2 regions of the Actinoallomurus bryophytorum genome follow, and region 2 is predicted to be linked to the other one. Evidence: riboswitches for the same ligand, from Rfam matches in the RefSeq annotation. Region 2 holds a riboswitch; the other holds the start of a gene.
The links. A riboswitch is a leader RNA that binds a small molecule or an ion and turns the genes downstream of it on or off. The one in region 2 is predicted to bind glycine.
Positions count from the first base shown of each region.

Region 1: another riboswitch for glycine. It lies ahead of gcvT (glycine cleavage system aminomethyltransferase GcvT); the one in region 2 lies ahead of gcvP (aminomethyl-transferring glycine dehydrogenase).

Region 1 covers NZ_VFOZ01000001.1:4,559,841-4,568,994, forward strand. Annotated here, with positions in the region: gene FB559_RS21600 (alpha/beta hydrolase family protein) at 1-968, shown strand, start outside; glycine riboswitch at 1,081-1,178, shown strand; glycine riboswitch at 1,180-1,267, shown strand; gene gcvT (glycine cleavage system aminomethyltransferase GcvT) at 1,349-2,452, shown strand; gene gcvH (glycine cleavage system protein GcvH) at 2,449-2,832, shown strand; gene FB559_RS21615 (serine hydroxymethyltransferase) at 2,832-4,088, shown strand; gene lipA (lipoyl synthase) at 4,102-5,037, shown strand; gene FB559_RS21625 (L-serine ammonia-lyase) at 5,037-6,410, shown strand; gene FB559_RS21630 (hypothetical protein) at 6,420-7,601, opposite strand; gene FB559_RS21635 (MarR family winged helix-turn-helix transcriptional regulator) at 7,658-8,146, opposite strand; gene FB559_RS21640 (tautomerase family protein) at 8,212-8,592, shown strand; gene FB559_RS21645 (AraC family transcriptional regulator) at 8,700-9,154, opposite strand, start outside.
Region 2 covers NZ_VFOZ01000003.1:165,122-174,275, forward strand. Annotated here, with positions in the region: gene FB559_RS42040 (lysylphosphatidylglycerol synthase transmembrane domain-containing protein) at 1-778, opposite strand, end outside; gene FB559_RS42045 (TetR/AcrR family transcriptional regulator) at 976-1,755, opposite strand; gene FB559_RS42050 (ATP-binding cassette domain-containing protein) at 1,870-2,823, shown strand; gene FB559_RS42055 (ABC transporter permease) at 2,823-3,677, shown strand; glycine riboswitch at 3,750-3,847, shown strand; glycine riboswitch at 3,848-3,958, shown strand; gene gcvP (aminomethyl-transferring glycine dehydrogenase) at 4,009-6,843, shown strand; gene FB559_RS42065 (DUF2178 domain-containing protein) at 6,894-7,301, opposite strand; gene FB559_RS42070 (helix-turn-helix transcriptional regulator) at 7,279-7,482, opposite strand; gene FB559_RS42075 (tetratricopeptide repeat protein) at 7,755-8,882, shown strand; gene FB559_RS42080 (PPOX class F420-dependent oxidoreductase) at 8,883-9,154, opposite strand, start outside.

The sequences.
Region 1 (9,154 bases), on a different contig from region 2:
GCGACGCCGGCGCGTACCCGGTCGCGCCGCAGATGTCGCCGGCCGCGGCGAAGCACTTCGACGAGTCCCTCGGCACACCCGTGCACGAGGGCTGGGGCATCCCCCCGGGAAAGGTGCCCTGGGGCGCCACCCTGACGCACTCCCACGCGAACGCTCCCGTCCAGGCCGGCCGCCATCCGGTCGTGCTGTACTCGCCCGGCCTCGGCGACCCACGGACGCTGGGCACGACGCTCGCCGAGGACCTCGCCTCCCGCGGCTACGTCGTCGTGACGATCGACCACACCTATGACGCGTCCGAGGTGGAGTTCCCCGGCGGCCGGGTCGAGCCTTTCAAAGTGCCGGTGGACGGGGACATCCTGTCCACGCTGAAGAAGCTGGTGAGCGTACGGGTGGCCGACACCCGCTTCGTGCTCGACCGGCTTCCCACGCTCCCGAACGGACTCGGTGCCGCGCTCGATCCCGGCAAGATCGGCATGTTCGGCCAGTCGGCGGGCGGCTTCACCGCGCTGCAGACCATGCACGACGATCCGCGGGTCGCGGCCGCCGCGGACCTGGACGGCACGCTCGGCTTCGACCAGGACGACGGCGGTCCCGGCCTGTCACCGCTCGCCGAGGACGGGCTGAGGCGGCCGTTCCTGCTCATGGGCAGCCAGGCGAGCGACCACCACACCGTACGGTCGTGGGAGGCGCTCTGGTCGAACAGCGACGGCCCGAAGCTGGACCTTCACCTGCGCGGCTCGAAGCACCACAGCTACACCGACATGGAGTCCCTCGTGCCGCAGCTGAGCAAGATCGGCCTGCCGTCGGAGGCGGCGTACGAGGACATCGGCTGGATCGACCCGGCGCGCGCCGTTGCGACCGAGCGCGCGTACCTGGCCGCCTTCTTCGACCGCCACCTGCGCGGTCGCGACGACGGCCTGCTCGACGGGCCGTCGCCCCGGTACCCGGAGGTGTCCTTCGTACGCTGACGGAGCCGATGATCACGATCCGCGGCGGACCGAGCCGGTCCGCCGCGGATCGCGTGCGCCAACGCGCCACTATCGCGGCGACGGCGGGCGCTGCTAGCCTGGCCAGAGCCGTTGATCCCACGCGGGAGAGCGCCCGGGCCGCCAGCCCGGGCCGCCGAAGGAGCAAATCCTCCCCGGAACCTCTCAGGCGAAGAGAACCGCGTGGACCAGGCGACCTCTGGAAAGCGGAGCGACGCTCCCGCCGAAGGTGCAAGCCCTCACGGGTGAAGCTCTCAGGCACCGATGACAGAGGGGGAGGCGCCGAAACCGCATGCCGCGTGCCAGTGGGACGATGAGACCCGCCAGTACGTGAGCGCCTGCGCGATAAGGAGCCTGCCGCGATGTCCGCTCCGGACACCAAGAAGACACCACTCGCCGAGGTCCACGAGGACCTGGGCGCCACCGTCACCGAGTTCGCCGGCTATCTGATGCCGCTGCGCTACGGCAGCGAGACCGCCGAACACCAGGCCGTACGCACGAGCGCCGGGCTGTTCGACCTCTCCCACATGGGGGAGATCTTCGTCACCGGGACCCAGGCCGGGGCCGCCCTCGACCACGCGCTCATCGGGCATCTGTCGGCGCTCGCGGTCGGCCGGGCGCGGTACACGATGATCTGCGACCCGCAGGGCGGCGTGCTGGACGACCTGATCGTCTACCGGCTGGCCGCCGAGACCTTCCTGGTCGTCGCCAACGCCTCGAACGCCGCCCTCGTCCACTCCGAGCTGGTCAAACGCTCCGATGGCTTCGAGGGCGCCACCGTCGACGACCGCTCCGACGCGTACGCGCTGGTCGCCGTCCAGGGGCCGAAGGCCCAGGCGATCCTGAGCAAGCTCACCGACGCGCCGGTGGCCGACCTGAAGTACTACGCGGGCCTGCCCGGTGCCGTGGCGGGGATCGACGCCCTGATCGCCCGTACCGGATACACCGGCGAGGACGGCTTCGAGCTGTTCGTCCCCGCGAGCGACGCCGTGACCGTGTGGGAGGCGCTCACCGAGGCGGGCGGCGACGAGCTGCGGCCGTGCGGGCTGTCCGCGCGTGACACGCTGCGCCTCGAGGCCGGGATGCCGCTGTACGGCAACGAGCTCACGACCGCGACGACCCCGTACGACGCCGGTCTGGGCAGGACCATCAAGTTCGACAAGGGCGACTTCGTGGGCCGTGCGGCACTAGCCGCGCTGGCCGACGAGACGCCTGAGCGCACACTCATCGGACTCGTGGCCAAGGGGCGCCGGGTGCCCCGGCACGGGTACGAAATCGTGGGATCAGACGGCACGCCGTGCGGAGTCGTGACCAGCGGCGCGCCATCCCCGACACTGGGCAAGCCCATCGCCATGGGCTATATCGACGCGGGTCACACCGAAGACACCGATCTTTACGTGGACATCCGCGGCAAAAACGAGCCGGTCGACAAGGTCGCCCTGCCCTTCTATAGGAGGACCCCGTGAGCACCGTTCCCGAGACGCTTTCCTACACGGAGGAGCACGAGTGGATTACCGAGCCCGCCGAAGGCGTTGTCACCATCGGGATCACCGCCTATGCCGCCGACGCCCTCGGTGACATCGTCTACGTCTCGCTGCCCCAGGAGGGCGCGTCGGTCGAGGCCGGGGAGCCCTGTGGTGAGGCGGAGTCCACCAAGTCGGTGAGTGACATCTACTCACCGGTGACGGGAGAGGTCGTGGCGGTGAACGGTTCGGTCGAGGAGGACCCGGCCGTGATCAATGCCGACCCGTACGGCGAGGGCTGGCTGTTCAAGATCCGTACGGATGGCGACGCCCCCGACCTGCTCGACGCCCCCGCGTACTCCAAGCTGATCGAGGAGGCGTGATGAGCCTGACCAACGCCTCTCTTGCCGACGCCGACCCGGAGGTCGCCGCGGCGATCGCGGACGAGCTGCACCGCCAGCAGTCCACCCTGGAGATGATCGCCTCGGAGAACTTCGCGCCGGTGAGCGTGCTCGAGGCCCAGGGCTCGGTGATGACCAACAAGTACGCCGAGGGTTACCCGGGTCGGCGCTACTACGGCGGCTGTGAGTACGTCGACGTGACCGAGCAACTGGCGATCGACCGCGCCAAGGAGCTGTTCGGCGCGGACCACGCCAACGTGCAGCCGCACTCGGGCGCGCAGGCCAACATCGCGGTCTACTTCGCGCTGTTGCAGCCCGGCGACACCATCCTGGGCCTGGACCTGGCGCACGGCGGCCACCTGACCCACGGCATGAAGATCAACTACTCCGGCAAGATGTTCAACGTCGCCGCGTACCACGTGGGCGACGACGGCCTGGTGGACATGGACGAGGTCGCCCGGCTGGCCCACGAGCACCGGCCGAAGATGATCGTCGCCGGCTGGTCGGCGTACCCGCGCCGGCTCGACTTCGCCGCGTTCCGCCGCGTCGCGGACGAGACCGGTGCGCTGTTGATGGTTGACATGGCGCACTTCGCCGGGCTCGTCGCCGCGGGCCTGCACCCCTCGCCGGTGCCGCACGCCGACATCGTCACGACCACGACGCACAAGACGCTGTGCGGGCCTCGTGGCGGCCTCATCCTCTGCCGAGAGGAGTTCGCCAAGAAGATCAACTCCGCGGTGTTCCCGGGCACGCAGGGTGGCCCGCTCGAACACGTCATCGCCGCCAAGGCGGTCGCCCTGAAGATCGCCGCGTCGGAGGAGTTCGCCGAGCGCCAGCGCCGTACGGTCGAGGGTGCGCGCACCCTCGCCTCGCGGCTCCTGCGCGAGGACTCCGCCAAGGCGGGCGTCAAGGTCCTGACCGGCGGCACCGACGTGCACCTGGTGCTGGTCGACCTGGTCGAGTCCGAGCTGACCGGGCGCGACGCCGAGGACCGCCTCCACGACATCGGCATCACCGTCAACCGCAACGCCGTACCCAACGACCCGCGCCCCCCGATGGTGACGTCGGGTCTGCGGATCGGCACGCCGGCACTGGCCACGCGTGGCTTCCAGGAGGCGGACTTCGCCGAGGTCGCCGACGTGATCGCGCTGGCTCTCCAGCCGTCATTCGACTCAGCCGCGCTGTCGGCCCGGGTACGCGACCTGGCCGAGCGGCACCCGCTATATCCCAGTTTGTGAGAGATGTGAACTGATGACCATCGCCCCGGAGGGCCGCAAGCTGCTGAGGGTCGAGGCGCGTAACGCCGAGACCCCGATCGAGCGCAAGCCGCCCTGGATCAAGACCCGGATGAAGATGGGCCCGCAGTATCGCGAGCTGACCGACCTGGTGCGCAGCGAGGGTCTGCACACGGTGTGTCAGGAGGCCGGCTGTCCCAACATCTTCGAATGCTGGGAGGACCGCGAGGCCACCTTCCTCATCGGCGGCGACCAGTGCACCCGCCGCTGTGACTTCTGCCAGATCGACACCGGCAAGCCCGCCGCGTACGACCCCGACGAGCCCCGGCGCGTCGCCGACTCCGTCGAGCAGATGGGCCTGCGGTACGCCACGATCACCGGCGTCGCCCGCGACGACCTGGCCGACGGCGGCGCCTGGCTGTACGCCGAGACCGTCCGCCAGATCCACTCCCGGCTGCCCGGCTGCGGCGTCGAGCTGCTCATCCCCGACTTCAACGCCGTACCCTCCCAGCTCGCCGAGGTCTTCTCCGCGCGCCCCGAGGTCCTCGCGCACAACGTGGAGACGGTCCCGCGGATCTTCAAGCGGATCCGCCCGGCCTTCCGGTACGAACGGTCGCTCTCGGTCATCACACAGGCGCGTTCGGCGGGCCTGGTCACCAAGTCCAACCTCATCCTCGGCATGGGCGAGACCCGCGAGGAGATCTCCCAGGCGATGCGCGACCTGTACGACGCGGGTTGCGAGCTGCTCACCATCACCCAGTACCTCCGTCCCTCGCCCCGGCACCACCCGGTCGAGCGCTGGGTCAAGCCGGAGGAGTTCGTCGAGCTGAAGGCGGAGGCCGAGGAGATCGGCCTGGTCGGCGTCATGTCCGGCCCGCTCGTACGCTCCAGCTACCGCGCCGGGCGCCTCTACCAGCAGGCCATGGAGGCCCGCAGCGCCGTGGCGAAGTAATGGCGATCAGCGTCTTCGACCTGTTCAAGATCGGTATCGGCCCGTCCAGCTCGCACACGGGCGGGCCGATGGCGGCGGCCCACCGCTTCGCGCTCGGCCTTTCCGACGACGGCCTCCTGGAGAAGACCGCGTCGGTACGTGTGGTGCTGTACGGCTCGCTCGGCCTGACCGGCAAGGGGCACGGCAGCGACAAGGCCGTGATGCTGGGCCTGGAGGGCGACAAACCGGAGCTGGTCGATGTCTCGGGCGTGGACGCCCGCGTGGCCGCCGCGCGTTCGAGCGGTGTCATCCGCCTGTTCGGCGACCACGAGGTGCCCTTCGTCGTCGGCGACCACCTCGTCTTCGAACGAAAGAAGTCACTGCCCCACCACCCGAACGGCATGCGCTTCACCGCGCATGATGCCTCGGACACCCCGCTGCGCGAGAAGGTGTACTACTCGGTCGGCGGCGGCTTCGTCGTCGACGAGGACGCCACCGGTGCCGACCGCATCAAGCCGGACGACACCGAGGTGCCGTACCCGTTCGCGACCGGCGCCTCGCTTCTTGACCTGACCCGCGAGACCGGCCTGTCGATCCCGGCGCTGGTGATGGAGAACGAGAAGGCGTTCGGGCGTGACGAGGCGGAGATCCGCGCTCGCCTGCTCGAGCTGTGGCGCGTCATGCAAGAGAGCGTCGAACGCGGCTGCACGCGCGAGGGCCTGCTCCCGGGTGGCCTGAAGGTACGCCGCCGCGCCCAGCAACTGCACACGAAACTGGTCACCGAGACCGGCACCGACCCCCTGCAGGCGATGGACTGGGTGACGCTGTTCGCCCTGGCGGTCAACGAGGAGAACGCCGCCGGCGGCCGCATCGTCACCGCCCCGACCAACGGCGCCGCCGGCATCGTCCCGGCCGTGCTGCACTACTACGACAAGTACGTCCCGGGCGCCTCGGACGAGGGCGTCATACGCTTCCTGCTCACCGCCGGAGCCATGGGCGTCATCATCAAGGAGAACGCCTCCATCTCGGGCGCGGAGGTGGGCTGCCAGGGAGAGGTCGGCTCGGCCTGCGCGATGGCGGCCGCAGGCCTGACGGAGATCCTCGGCGGCACACCGGAGCAGGTGGAGAACGCCGCCGAGATCGGCATCGAACACAACCTGGGCCTGACCTGCGACCCGGTCGGCGGCCTGGTCCAGGTGCCCTGCATCGAGCGCAACGCGGTCGCCTCCATCAAGGCCATCAGCGCCTCACGCCTGGCCCTGAGGGGCGACGGCCGCCACTTCGTGTCGCTGGACAAGGCCATCAAGACGATGCGCGACACAGGCCGCGACATGCTCGACAAGTACAAGGAGACCTCACGCGGCGGCCTCGCCGTGAACGTCATCGAATGCTGACCGGGGCGCTCATCGCGCGCCGGTGCCGGGATCCCAGGTGACGGTCTCCAGATCGCCCAGGTCATCCACGGCCACGTCGTCCTCTCTGGCCAGAGCCTGGATCATGGTCACGGCCTCGTCGCGCGTGACGTACCGGCCCCGGGAACGGTGGTGGGCGGGCTCGGGTGTCTCCAGCCAGAGCCTCGGCTCGCCGGGCCCCTGCCACCTCATCTGGACGATGCCTTCCGACCTTCCGGTGAAGATCAGGTAGTTGCCGTCCGTGGGCGCGAGCGCGTCCAGCCACAGCAGGCACTCCTCCAGGGAAGCGGGGTGGCCGTCCTGGTCGTGGCGCCGGCGCTCGCCGTCATTCACGTGCATCATCAGCATGTGTTCGGACGGCTGCCGCGTCTCCAATGCGGCGGGCTCGAAGTCGGCGCCGCCGAACAGCGGGCCGAAGACGGCCCAGGCCGAAAGCCGGGAGATGTCCACATCGACGGCCTCGGCCTTACCGGGGATCTGGAGCGTGCCGCGCAGCCGGTCCCAATCGCGGCGCAGCCGCAGATCATGACCGCGTGTGTCCATGACCGACAACTGGACATCGTCCAGCAGGGCGGGCAGATTCCGCTCCAACACCACCCTTGCCTGCACCAGTGCGGGCTTCGAACTCCTGCGGCTGCGACGGTTGCGTCGATACAGGCCGCCCACGCCATCGTCAAGGCGCCGCACGTCCGCCCTCGGCGACGGCTCACGGGTCCAGTCGTAGTGCCGGATGGCCAGGTTCTTGCCGATGATGCCCGGCCGGCAGGCCTCGTACTCCTCACCATCGACGACCTCGGAACGATGCACCGGGATGACCTGCGTCCCGATGTCCGCCAACGGACCGTCCCTGAAGAAGTCGGTGTGTCCGGGACCGAGCAGGACGGCCCGATCCAGCGCGAACCCCGGAACCTCGATCGGGCGCGGCCGAACGATCGAACCGAGGTCGTCGGCGTCCGCGAGATCGTCCACGGCGTCCAGCAGCGCACCCACGACATCGTCTCGGTAGCCCTTGTTGGCATGGACCACCAGGACCCGATCGCCGCGGACCCGGTACACGAAAGTCCCCACCCAGCCGCTCTCCACCAGGACGTCGTGGCGGCCGATCCGCGCGGGCACCGCAGGAGCAGTGCGGCCTTCCTGGATCAGGTCGGTGAGAGGAGCGCCATCGATCATGCGGGACAACCTAGTTCTTCCAATAAGTGCGGCCGAACCCTCCAGGTCGATCGTCTTCAGAGCGGCGCTTGAGTGGCTCGTCGCTCTGGGCGCGGCTCCAGGGCGGCCTCGTAGGCGAGCAGAGCGGTGATGACCGTGGCGCGTTCGGCGGGTTCGAGGTCGCCCATGACGCGTTCCCACGCGGAGGCACTGCCAGAAAGCCATTGGCCGATCGTCGCGGTGTGGGCGGGGGCGATGGCGATGATGTGGCGGCGACGGTCGGCGGGATCCACCGTGCGTCGCAGGACGCCCGGCCGTGACAGCTCGCTGACCATGAGGCTGACGGTCGTCGGGGCCACCTCCAGCCGGGCGGCGAGCTCGTTGACGCTGGCGGGACCGTCGTACTCCAGGTGGGCAAGCAGCGCGAGATGGCGCGGTGCCAGGTCAAGGGCCTGAAGCGCCCGGGGGATGGGCAGGCGCTTGGCGCGGCCGACGAGCCGTGGCATGAGCAGCAGCAGCGTGCGGACGGCCTCATCAACGGCAGGACCATCCGTTTCCGTGGACATCGGCGCGAATCTCCCATATACCTTTGATGCTAAAGCCTTTATGGTCAAAGAGAACGAGGTCCACTGTGCCGCATCTGACCGTCCACCTTCCAGAGAACAGGCTGACCGGTAACGAGCCCGAACTCGTCACCGCCCTGACCGAGGCGATCGTCGACGTCTACGGCGAATGGGCCCGCGACCTGGTGACCATCCGCCTGGCCGGAGTCTCCGCAGGCCGCTTCGCCCAGGGCGGCAAGGCCGTGGACACGAACGCCTCGGTGACTTTGGGCGTCCGCGCCGGCGTCTTCGAACGCCCCGACGCCGCCGAGATCACCACGCGCCTCGGCACCGCCCTGACCGAGGCGATCACACACGTCCTTGGCGAGGGACTCCGCGCCGGCACCATGGTGGAACTCGTGGCGTCTCCGCCAGAACGCACCTTCGTAGGCGGGGCCCTGGCGGTGTGACCACACGCCGAGCCCCGGGGCGGCTCCCCTCGCGCGGTGGCGACCGCGAGGAAGGGGCCTATGCCGGAGACGTCACGCGGCGGCCTCGCCGTCAGCGTCATCGCGTGTTAGGGCCTGGCGGGCGCCGGCCGCGATCGGTGAGGCGCGGCTCGCGGTTGCCGGGGGATGGGATCAGGGTGGTTGCGGAAACGACCGGGGGCGACACCGTACTCGCGGCGGAACGCGCCGGCGAAGGCGAACTCCGTCGAGTAGCCGACCCGGCGGGCGATCGCCGCCAGTGGATCCTCGGTCTGGCGGAGCAGGCGGGCGCCGTAGGCCAGGCGCCAGTGGGTCAGGTACGTGATCGGTGGCTTGCCGACCAGGGCGGTGAAGCGGCTGCTGAACGGGGTCCGTGACATCCCGGCGACCTTCGCGAGCCGCTGCACCGTCCACGGGTGCTGTGGCCGGCCGTGGATCGCACGCAGCGCGGCGGCGATGGCCGGGTCGGTGACCGCAGCCCAGTCCGCCGTCCCCTGCCACTGCCGCAGGACGTGCACCAGCATGAGATCGACCAGCGCGGACC
Region 2 (9,154 bases):
CGTAGCCGCGGAAGCCGTCGGGATCCCCGGAGGTACGGGTGGCGCGGACCGCGTCGAGTCCGACCCGCCGCAGGGCGGTCATCACGGCACGGCCCGCCGGGCGGGTGTTGGGGGAGCCGACCGCGTAGAGCGTGGCGTAGCCGACGGCGCGCCCGATGACGTACGTCGTCACGACCGCGAGCGGGGTGATGGCGCCGGCCGCCAGCGAGGCGACCGCGTCCAGGCCGATGACCGCCCAGGTCACCATCTGCCAGCGCGCGCGTCCCCCGAGCCGCACCGCGGTGACGTAGGCGATGACCGGGGTGATGTCGATGTGCGCGGGGCCGGGGAACCAGCCGCCGTGCCGTCGCCACGTCAGGTACCACGCGAGGTCGCGCATGCCGGCGGCGGTCGCCCAGGAGTCGACGGTGAGTGACACGCCGAGCGCCACGACCGCCGCGATGACGCCGATCGCCACCCGCAGCCCGTCGCGGCGGATCACGCGGTCGACGCCGAAGGCGACCGGAACGGCGAGCACGCCGATGCCCGAGGCGAGCCCCGCGAGCGTGAGCAGCAGATGCGGGGCCTGCTCGGTCCCGTGGGTGATGTCGGAGGCGAGCCCGCTGGTCGTCTCCCGCGCCACGTGCGCGAGGCTGAGGATCACGACGATCACACCGAGGGACAGCAGGAACCGGATGGCGTCCGCCGGCCGCCGGATGCGCGCCGGCAGCGAGGGTTCGTCGACCACGGGACCGTCCGCGACGCCACGCGCGGCCTCGTCGCGGGTCCGCGTCAGCATGTAACCGTCGCGAGGCCGATCGGGGGATTCGTTAGCGGGCACGAGATGAATCTTCCCAGGCCCGGGCCCGGCTTATCGGCGTGATGCCCGCCGAGGGCATGGAAGGACACTTAAGTAGGCCCTTACGGTGCGGGCCGCAGTGCACTTTCGCGTCCCGGGAAAAGATCTGCCACAGGCCGCCCAAGTGGCCGGACGGCTCAGATGCCGAGGCGGGCGGCGATGCCGTCGAGCACGCACCCGAGGCCGAACTCGAACTGCCACTCGGCGTCGTCCTCGTTCGAGCCCTCGATGACGTAGCGGGCCACCTTCGGGTAACGGCCGGAGTTCAGCATCCACCGGACCCACGGCACGTAGGCGAGCCGCGCGTCGTCCTCGGACTTCCAGCCTTGCCGCTCGAGAGCCTCCCGCTGTGTCACCTCCGCGAAGACCGCGCCGCGCGCGAAGGAGTTGACCGTGCCGAACACGGCCATCATCGTGTCGACATCGAGGCCCAGGCCCTCGATGGAGCTCAGCGCCTTCTCCATGACGGCGACGTTGGCCGGGGACAGTGACGCCGGCACGCGGGCGAAGGCCTGGTACATCCAGCGATGCCGCAGGCTGAGGGCGCGCAGCTGCCTGGCGTAGGAGTCGGCGACGGTGCGCCATCCGGCGTCCGGCAGGGCGAGGTCGGCGGCCACCACGTCGAGCATCAGCTCATAGATCTCGTCCTTGCCGGTGACGTAGCGGTACAGGCCCATCGTCGCGACACCCAGCCGCTCGGCCAGATGCCGCATGGACACGGCGCTCAGGCCGTCGGCGTCGGCGATCTCGACGGCGGCGCGCGCGATCTGGTCGTGCGTCAGCGCCGGGCGCGGGCCGCGGCTCGAGCCCTCGATCCGCTCCCAGAGGGTCGGCTTCTGGTGGGTGCCCCGCTCTCGCCGCTCCTCGTAGGCGGAGCCGAAGGGGTTCTTCCGGCCTTCATCCCCAGGTGACGCCATGCCTGCCTCTCATCCCGATCGCGTACAACGTACCAGCACTTGTACAACGTACGCAGTTATGCGTACGTTGTACCCACAGCGCGTACGAGGTACGCAGTCAGAGGGGATCGCATGATGACGAGTTCGGAGTCGGCCGTCTGGGCCGAGGGATTGCACAAGCGCTTCGGCAGAACCGAAGCGCTACGAGGGGTCGACCTGAATGTGCCACGGGGGAGCGTCTTCGGCCTGCTCGGCCCGAACGGCGCCGGCAAGACCACGGCCGTGCGGATCCTGTCGACGCTCACGCTGCCCGACGCGGGCCAGGCGCGGGTCGCGGGGTACGACGTCGTCCGCGACGCCGACGAGGTGCGCTACCGGATCGGCCTGGCCGGCCAGCACGCCTCCATGGACGAGAAGCTGAGCGGCCGCGACAACCTGCGGCTGTTCGGGCGTCTGTACCACCTGTCGGCGAAGGACGCCCGCGCGCGAGCGGACGAGCTCCTCACCCGGTTCGGCCTCGCCGATGCCGGTGACCGGTTCGTCAAGACCTACTCCGGCGGCATGCGCCGCCGGATCGACCTGATCTCCAGCCTGATCACGGCGCCGCCGGTGCTGTTCCTGGACGAGCCGACGACGGGACTGGACCCGCGGAGCCGGGGAGAGATCTGGGACACCATCAGGGAGCTCGTCGCCGACGGGACGACCGTGCTGCTCACCACGCAGTACCTCGACGAGGCCGACCAGCTCGCCGACCGGATCGCGGTCGTCGACGCCGGGCGGGTGATCGCCTCGGGCAGCCCGGACGAGCTGAAGGCCGAGATCGGCAGCCGGCTCGACGTGGTCGTCCCCGATGTGCGCGGGCTGCCCGACGCGGCCGCCGTGCTCGCCCGGATCGGCACGCCGGACACCGAGCCGGAGTACCGCCGGGTCAGCGTGCCGGTCAGTGGCGGGTCCATGACCCTGCCGTCCGTGGTGCTCGAGCTGGACCGGGCCGGCGTCGAGGTCGAGGACGTGGCGCTGCGCCGCCCCACGCTCGACGAGGTGTTCCTCCGTCTGACCGGAAAGATCGACGAGAAGGTGAGTGCCTGATGGCCGTCGAACTGCCCGTACGGGCCATCGCACCGCCCGCACGCCCGTCCGGCCGCATGGACCGGATCCGCTGGACCTTGGTCGACGGCCGTACCGTGGTCTGGCGCAACCTCATGCAGCTCAAGTCACAGCCCGGCGAGCTGGTCGGCGCCATCATCTTCCCCGCGATCATGGTCGTCCTGTTCGGGTACGTGTTCGGCAGCGCGATCAAGGTTCCCGGCGGCGGCAACTACCGGGAGTACCTCATGCCCGGACTGTTCGCGATGACCGCGCTCACGAGCCTGATGACCACGATGCTGGCGGTCGCCACCGACGCCTCCAAGGGCGTCATGGACCGCTTCCGCTCGATGCCGATGGCCCGGTCCGCCGTTCCGTTCGGGCAGGTGGGCGGCGACATCCTGATCGGTGTCGTCGGCTTGGTCGCCATGGTCGGCTGCGGCTACGCCGTCGGCTGGCGCATCCACCACGGCATCCTGTCCGCGCTCGCCGCCTTCGGCCTGCTGATCCTGCTCCGGTACGCGCTGTCGTGGGCGGGAGTGCTGTTCGGGCTGCTCGTGAAGAACGAGGAGACGGCCGACCAGATGCTGCCGTTGGTCTTCCCGCTCTCGATGCTGTCCAACTCCTTCGTACCGACCGCGGGCATGCCGGCCTGGCTGCGGGTGATCTCGGACTGGAACCCGGTGAGCGCCGTCGTGGCGGCGTGCCGCGGTCTGTTCGGCAATCCGGGCGTCCCGGCCGGGCACGTGGCGTTGCCCCTGCAGCACCCGGTCGTCGCGACACTGCTCTGGTCCACCGTGCTGCTCGCGGTCTTCGCCCCGCTGGCGATCCGCCGCTACCGCACGGCGAACCGCTGACCCCGGTTACGGGTGGTGCGCGACGCGTTTTACGTGCAGGCGACAACCCTCCGGTAGGGTGGTAGACGCCGTCGAACCCGCGCGGGAGAGACTCCGGCACAACCAGCGCCGGAGCGCCGAAGGAGCAACCCTCCCCGGAACCTCTCAGGCAAAAGGACCGCGCGGGCCAGGCACCTCTGGAAAGCGGGACGCGGTGGTCATCCGGCCGCCCGTCCTCACCGAAGGTGCAAGCCGCGGACCTCGCGGCGAAGCTCTCAGGTTCAGGTGACAGAGGGGGAGACCGGCCACCGGTATGCCCGGTGGTACCCGCCCGCCGCCTGGAGGCTCCTTCATGACCGAGGTCCCGTTCGTTGATCGCCATGTCGGGCCGTCGCCGGCCGAACGCACTGAGATGGCCGAAGTCGCCGGATACGACGGAGTCGGCGCGCTCATCGACGCGGCGGTGCCCGTCAGGATCCGCACCGACCGGCCGCTCGACCTGCCGCCCGCGCTCAGCGAGGTCGGTGCGCTGGCCAGGCTGCGTGAGCTGGCGGCCGGCAACCAGGTCCTCACCTCGATGATCGGCCTGGGCTACTACGGGACCATCACCCCGGGCGTGATCCTCCGCAACGTGCTGGAGAACCCCGGCTGGTACACCGCGTACACGCCGTACCAGCCGGAGATCTCCCAGGGACGTCTCGAGGCACTGCTCAACTTCCAGACCATGGTGAGCGACCTGACCGGGCTCCCGGTGGCGAACGCCTCGCTGCTGGACGAGGGCACCGCCGCCGCGGAGGCGATGACCCTGGCGCACCGGGTGGCGCCGCGGGGGGGCGGCGACACCTTCCTGGTCGACGCCGACGTGCTGCCGCAGACGATCGAGGTGATCCGCACCCGGGCACTGCCGCTGGGCATCGAGGTGGTCGTCGCCGACACGTCGGCGGGCCTGCCGGAGGGCGACTTCTTCGGCGTGCTGCTGCAGTACCCGGGCGCGAGCGGCGTCGTACGCGACCTGGCCGAGGTCACCGAGGCGGCGCACGGGCGCGGCGCCCAGGTCGTGGTCGCCGCCGACCTGCTCGCGCTGACGCTGCTCAGGGCTCCGGGGGAGTTCGGCGCCGACATCGCGGTCGGCACCACGCAGCGCTTCGGCGTGCCGTACGGCTTCGGCGGCCCGCACGCCGGCTACATGTCCGTACGCGACGGCATCCAGCGGCAACTGCCCGGCCGTCTCGTCGGAGTCTCCGTGGACGCGGACGGCGACCGGGCGTACCGCCTCGCGCTGCAGACCCGCGAGCAGCACATCCGCCGGGAGAAGGCCACCAGCAACATCTGCACCGCACAGGTGCTGCTCGCCGTGATGGCGAGCATGTACGCCGTCTACCACGGCCCGGACGGCCTCAAGGGCATCGCCGAGCGGGTGCACGGACAGGCCTCGCGGGTCGCCGCCGGCCTGGAGGCGCTCGGCGCCGAGGTGGTGCACCAGGCGTTCTTCGACACGGTGCTCGTCCGAGTGCCGGGCCGCGTCGACGAGGTCGTGCGGGGTGCGCGCGAGCGCGGCATCAACCTGCGTCCGGTCGACGCCGACCACGTGGGGATCTCCTGCGACGAGACCACCACCGACGAGCACGTCGCCGGGGTTCTGCGGGCGTTCGGGGCCGAGGACGCACCGCCGGCGGCCGGCAGCGCGCTGCCCGCGGCCCTGCGGCGCGAGAGTGAGTTCCTGACCCATCCGGTCTTCCACGCGCACCGCTCGGAGACCTCGATGCTGCGCTACCTGCGCCGGCTCCAGGACAAGGACATCGCGCTGGACCGTTCGATGATCCCGCTCGGGTCCTGCACGATGAAGCTGAACGCCACGACCGAGATGGAGCCGATCACCTGGCCGGAGTTCGCCCAGATCCACCCGTTCGCGCCACTGGAGCAGGCACAGGGCTACGTCGAGCTGATCGGCGAGCTGGAGTCGTGGCTGGCCGAGATCACCGGGTACGCCAAGGTCTCGGTGCAGCCGAACGCCGGCTCGCAGGGTGAGCTGGCCGGCCTGCTCGCCGTGCACGGCTACCACGCGGCACGCGGCGAGAGCCACCGGAACATCTGCCTCATCCCGTCCTCGGCGCACGGCACCAACGCCGCCAGCGCCGTGATGGCCGGGATGCGGGTCGTCGTCGTCAAGAGCACCGAGAGCGGCGACATCGACCTCGACGACCTGCACGCCAAGATCGACAAGCACCGTGACGCCCTCGCGGCGATCATGGTGACGTACCCCTCGACGCACGGCATCTACGAGGAGACGATCGCCGACGTCTGCAAGAGCGTGCACGACGCCGGCGGTCAGGTGTACGTCGACGGCGCCAACCTCAACGCCCTGGTCGGCCTGGCCCGCCTCGGGGAGTTCGGCTCCGACGTCTCCCACCTGAACCTCCACAAGACCTTCTGCATCCCGCACGGCGGCGGTGGCCCGGGCGTCGGCCCGGTGGGCGTACGCGAGCACCTGGTGCCGTTCCTGCCCAACCATCCGCTGCGGCCCGAGGCCGGACCGGAGACGGGCAGCGGTCCGATCTCGGCGGCTCCGTGGGGGTCGGCGGGCATCCTGCCGATCTCCTGGGCCTACATCGCGATGATGGGCCCCGACGGCCTGCGCGAAGCGACCGAGGCGGCCGTGCTCGCCGCGAACTACGTGGCGAAGCGGCTCGCCGACCACTACCCGGTGCTCTACTCCGGCCGCGGCGGCCTCGTCGCGCACGAGTGCATCATCGACATCCGGAAGATCACCAAGGACACGAAGGTCACCGCTGAGGACGTCGCCAAGCGGCTCATCGACTACGGCCTGCACGCCCCGACGCTCGCGTTCCCGGTGGCCGGCACGCTGATGATCGAGCCGACCGAGAGCGAGGACCGCGCGGAGCTCGACCGTTTCTGCGACGCGATGATCGAGATCCGGCGGGAGATCGACCGCGTCGCCTCGGGGGAGTTCGACGCCGACGACAACCCGCTGAAGAACGCCCCGCACACGGCCGCGTCGCTGCTCACCGTCGACTGGAAGCACCCCTACACCCGCGAGGACGCGGCCTACCCGGTGCCGTCGCTGCGGGAGAACAAGTACTGGTCGCCGGTGCGCCGCATCGACCAGGCCTACGGTGACCGCAACCTGGTCTGCTCCTGCCCTCCGCCGGAGGCCTTCGAGTCCTGAGCCCGTACGCGGAGGCCGGGCCGTGATCACGGCCCGGCCTCCGCGGTCGTTCAGTGGCGCCGTGACTCGTAGACGATCGAGATGACGAACGCGGCGCCGCCGACGCCGCAGAGCACGCCCCACGTGCCCGGATCCGTCCCTTGGGCGAGACGGACGAAGACCATGACGACCGCGAGGGTGATGAGCACGTACAAGGTGTTCGCGGCCGCCTTCGTCGTGATCATCGAGCGCCGCTCGTCCGGGGCGTCCTCGCGCAGCAGCGCGACCGCCTCGCTGCGCCGGGAGAAGACCACCAGCACGAGCCCGTACGCGAGCATCACGCCGGCGCCGGTCGCCGCCAGGAGCGGCCGATGGTGGGCCAGGAACACGGCCGCGTACCCGGCCGCGAACACCACGCACAGCCCCGGCACGAGCCACCGCCGCGCGCCTCTCGTCTCATCGGTCCTCGTCGTCGACATGGAAGACCTCCTCCACGCTCTTGCCGAAATAGCGGGCCATACGGATCGCCAGCGGCAGGGAGGGGTCGTACCGGCCCTGCTCGATCGCGTTGATGGTCTGGCGTGACACGCCGAGCGCCTGGCCGAGTGCCTGCTGGGAGAGGCCCTTGGCCGTCCGCAGCTCCCGTACGTCACTCCGCATGGTGTAAAGCTCCTTTTACGTTCACTGGAAAGTACGCTTTACATCGTCGCGGTGTCAAGGACACTTTCCATCGCTCTCCATCGCCCCGAGTTCTCCGGTGGCCCGAGCCGGACATGGCCGTCACGCTATGGGACGGAGCGGTCCCGGCACCGTTAGGCTCATCCCACACGCCGCCTACCCCCAAAGGGCACGGAAATGAGTGCGAGCGACGCCTGCGAGGCGCCGGTGAGTACGTCCGGCGACGGTTCTGTTCAGATCTGCCGGAGCGAGTCATGACCACCCCACCGGACGAGACGGCCGCGGACCCGTCGACCCGCCTCGAAGAGGCACGAGCGCACGCCGAGGAGGGCAGGCTCGACCGCGCGGCGGAGCTGTTCCGCGAAGTGCTCGCGGCCGGTGACACCTCCGAACGCGCGCAGGCGGCCCTCGGCCTCGCGGTCGTGCTCGAGGGCGAGGGCGACCACGACGGCGCGCGCGAGGCCGACCGGATCGCGATCGGCACCGCGGACCCGGAGTACGGCGCGCGCGCCGCCTACCATCTGGCGCTGTCGTGGGAACGCGACGGCGACCGTGACCGGGCGCGTGAGGCGTGGCAGACCGTCGTCGACTTCGGCAACCCCGCCTACCTCCCGCCGGCCTGCCTCGCGCTGGCGCAGATCGCCGACGAGGAGGGCGACGCCGCGCAGGCGTGCGAGTGGTGGGAGCGGGTCATCGCCACCGGCGACCGGCGCTACACGCCGGCGGCCGCGCACGACCTCGCACTGCGGCTGCTCGACTGGGGGGAGCCGGGGCGTGCCCAGCGCGCCCTCGACAGCGCGCTCGACGTGCTCGACCGCAAGCAGGACCCGCAGGCGCACGCACGCCTCGCGGTGAACCTCGGCATCGCCCACCTCGAACAGGCGATCGCCGCCTTCGGCAGTGTCACTCCGACCGAGGACGCCGACCCGGAGGTCGTGCCGCTCGCCATCGAGCTGCTGGCACGCACGCTCCCGTTGCGCGGGCGCGACGAGGCGGCCCAGGAGGTGTGGCGCCGCGGACTGTCCGACCCGGCGCTCGGCGAGCAGGTGCGCGCGCGCCTGCGGCGCACGTTCTCCGACGCGGGCGCGGGTGAGGAACACCTGTGGTGGGACGACGACATCGAGGCCGCGGTACGCGCCGGTGCCCTCCCCGTGCTGACGGGTGAGGCGTTCGACGCGCTCGACCACATGTACACGCTCGCCGCCATGCGCTACACCGAGGGCACCGACGGGTTGCCCGCCGACGCGTACGACCTGCTCGAGCGCCTGGTACAGGTGCCGGCGGACTACGCGTGGGGACAGGCCCTGCGGGAGAGCTTCACCGAGCGCCTCCGTGACGCCACCGGATCGGTCCCGCCGCAGGGACGGCCCGGCGACGGTTGATCAGTCGGCCAGGTCCCGGGTCGCCACCACCTTGGTGATGCGCACGCGGACGAGGAGCTCGCCGGGGACTGCGTTGCGCGCGCCGAAGTCCTCGGCCTGGTCGGCGCCCATGTAGCGCCGGCCGAGGTCGGTCGCCCATCGGCGTAGCTCCGGCAGTTCCTCCGACAGCGACGCCTCTCCCCACAGGGAGACGAACGCATAGGGCGGGGTGTCGTCGTCCACGCAGACGCAGACGCGCGGGTCGCGGCGCAGGGCCTTGCCCTTGACGCTCG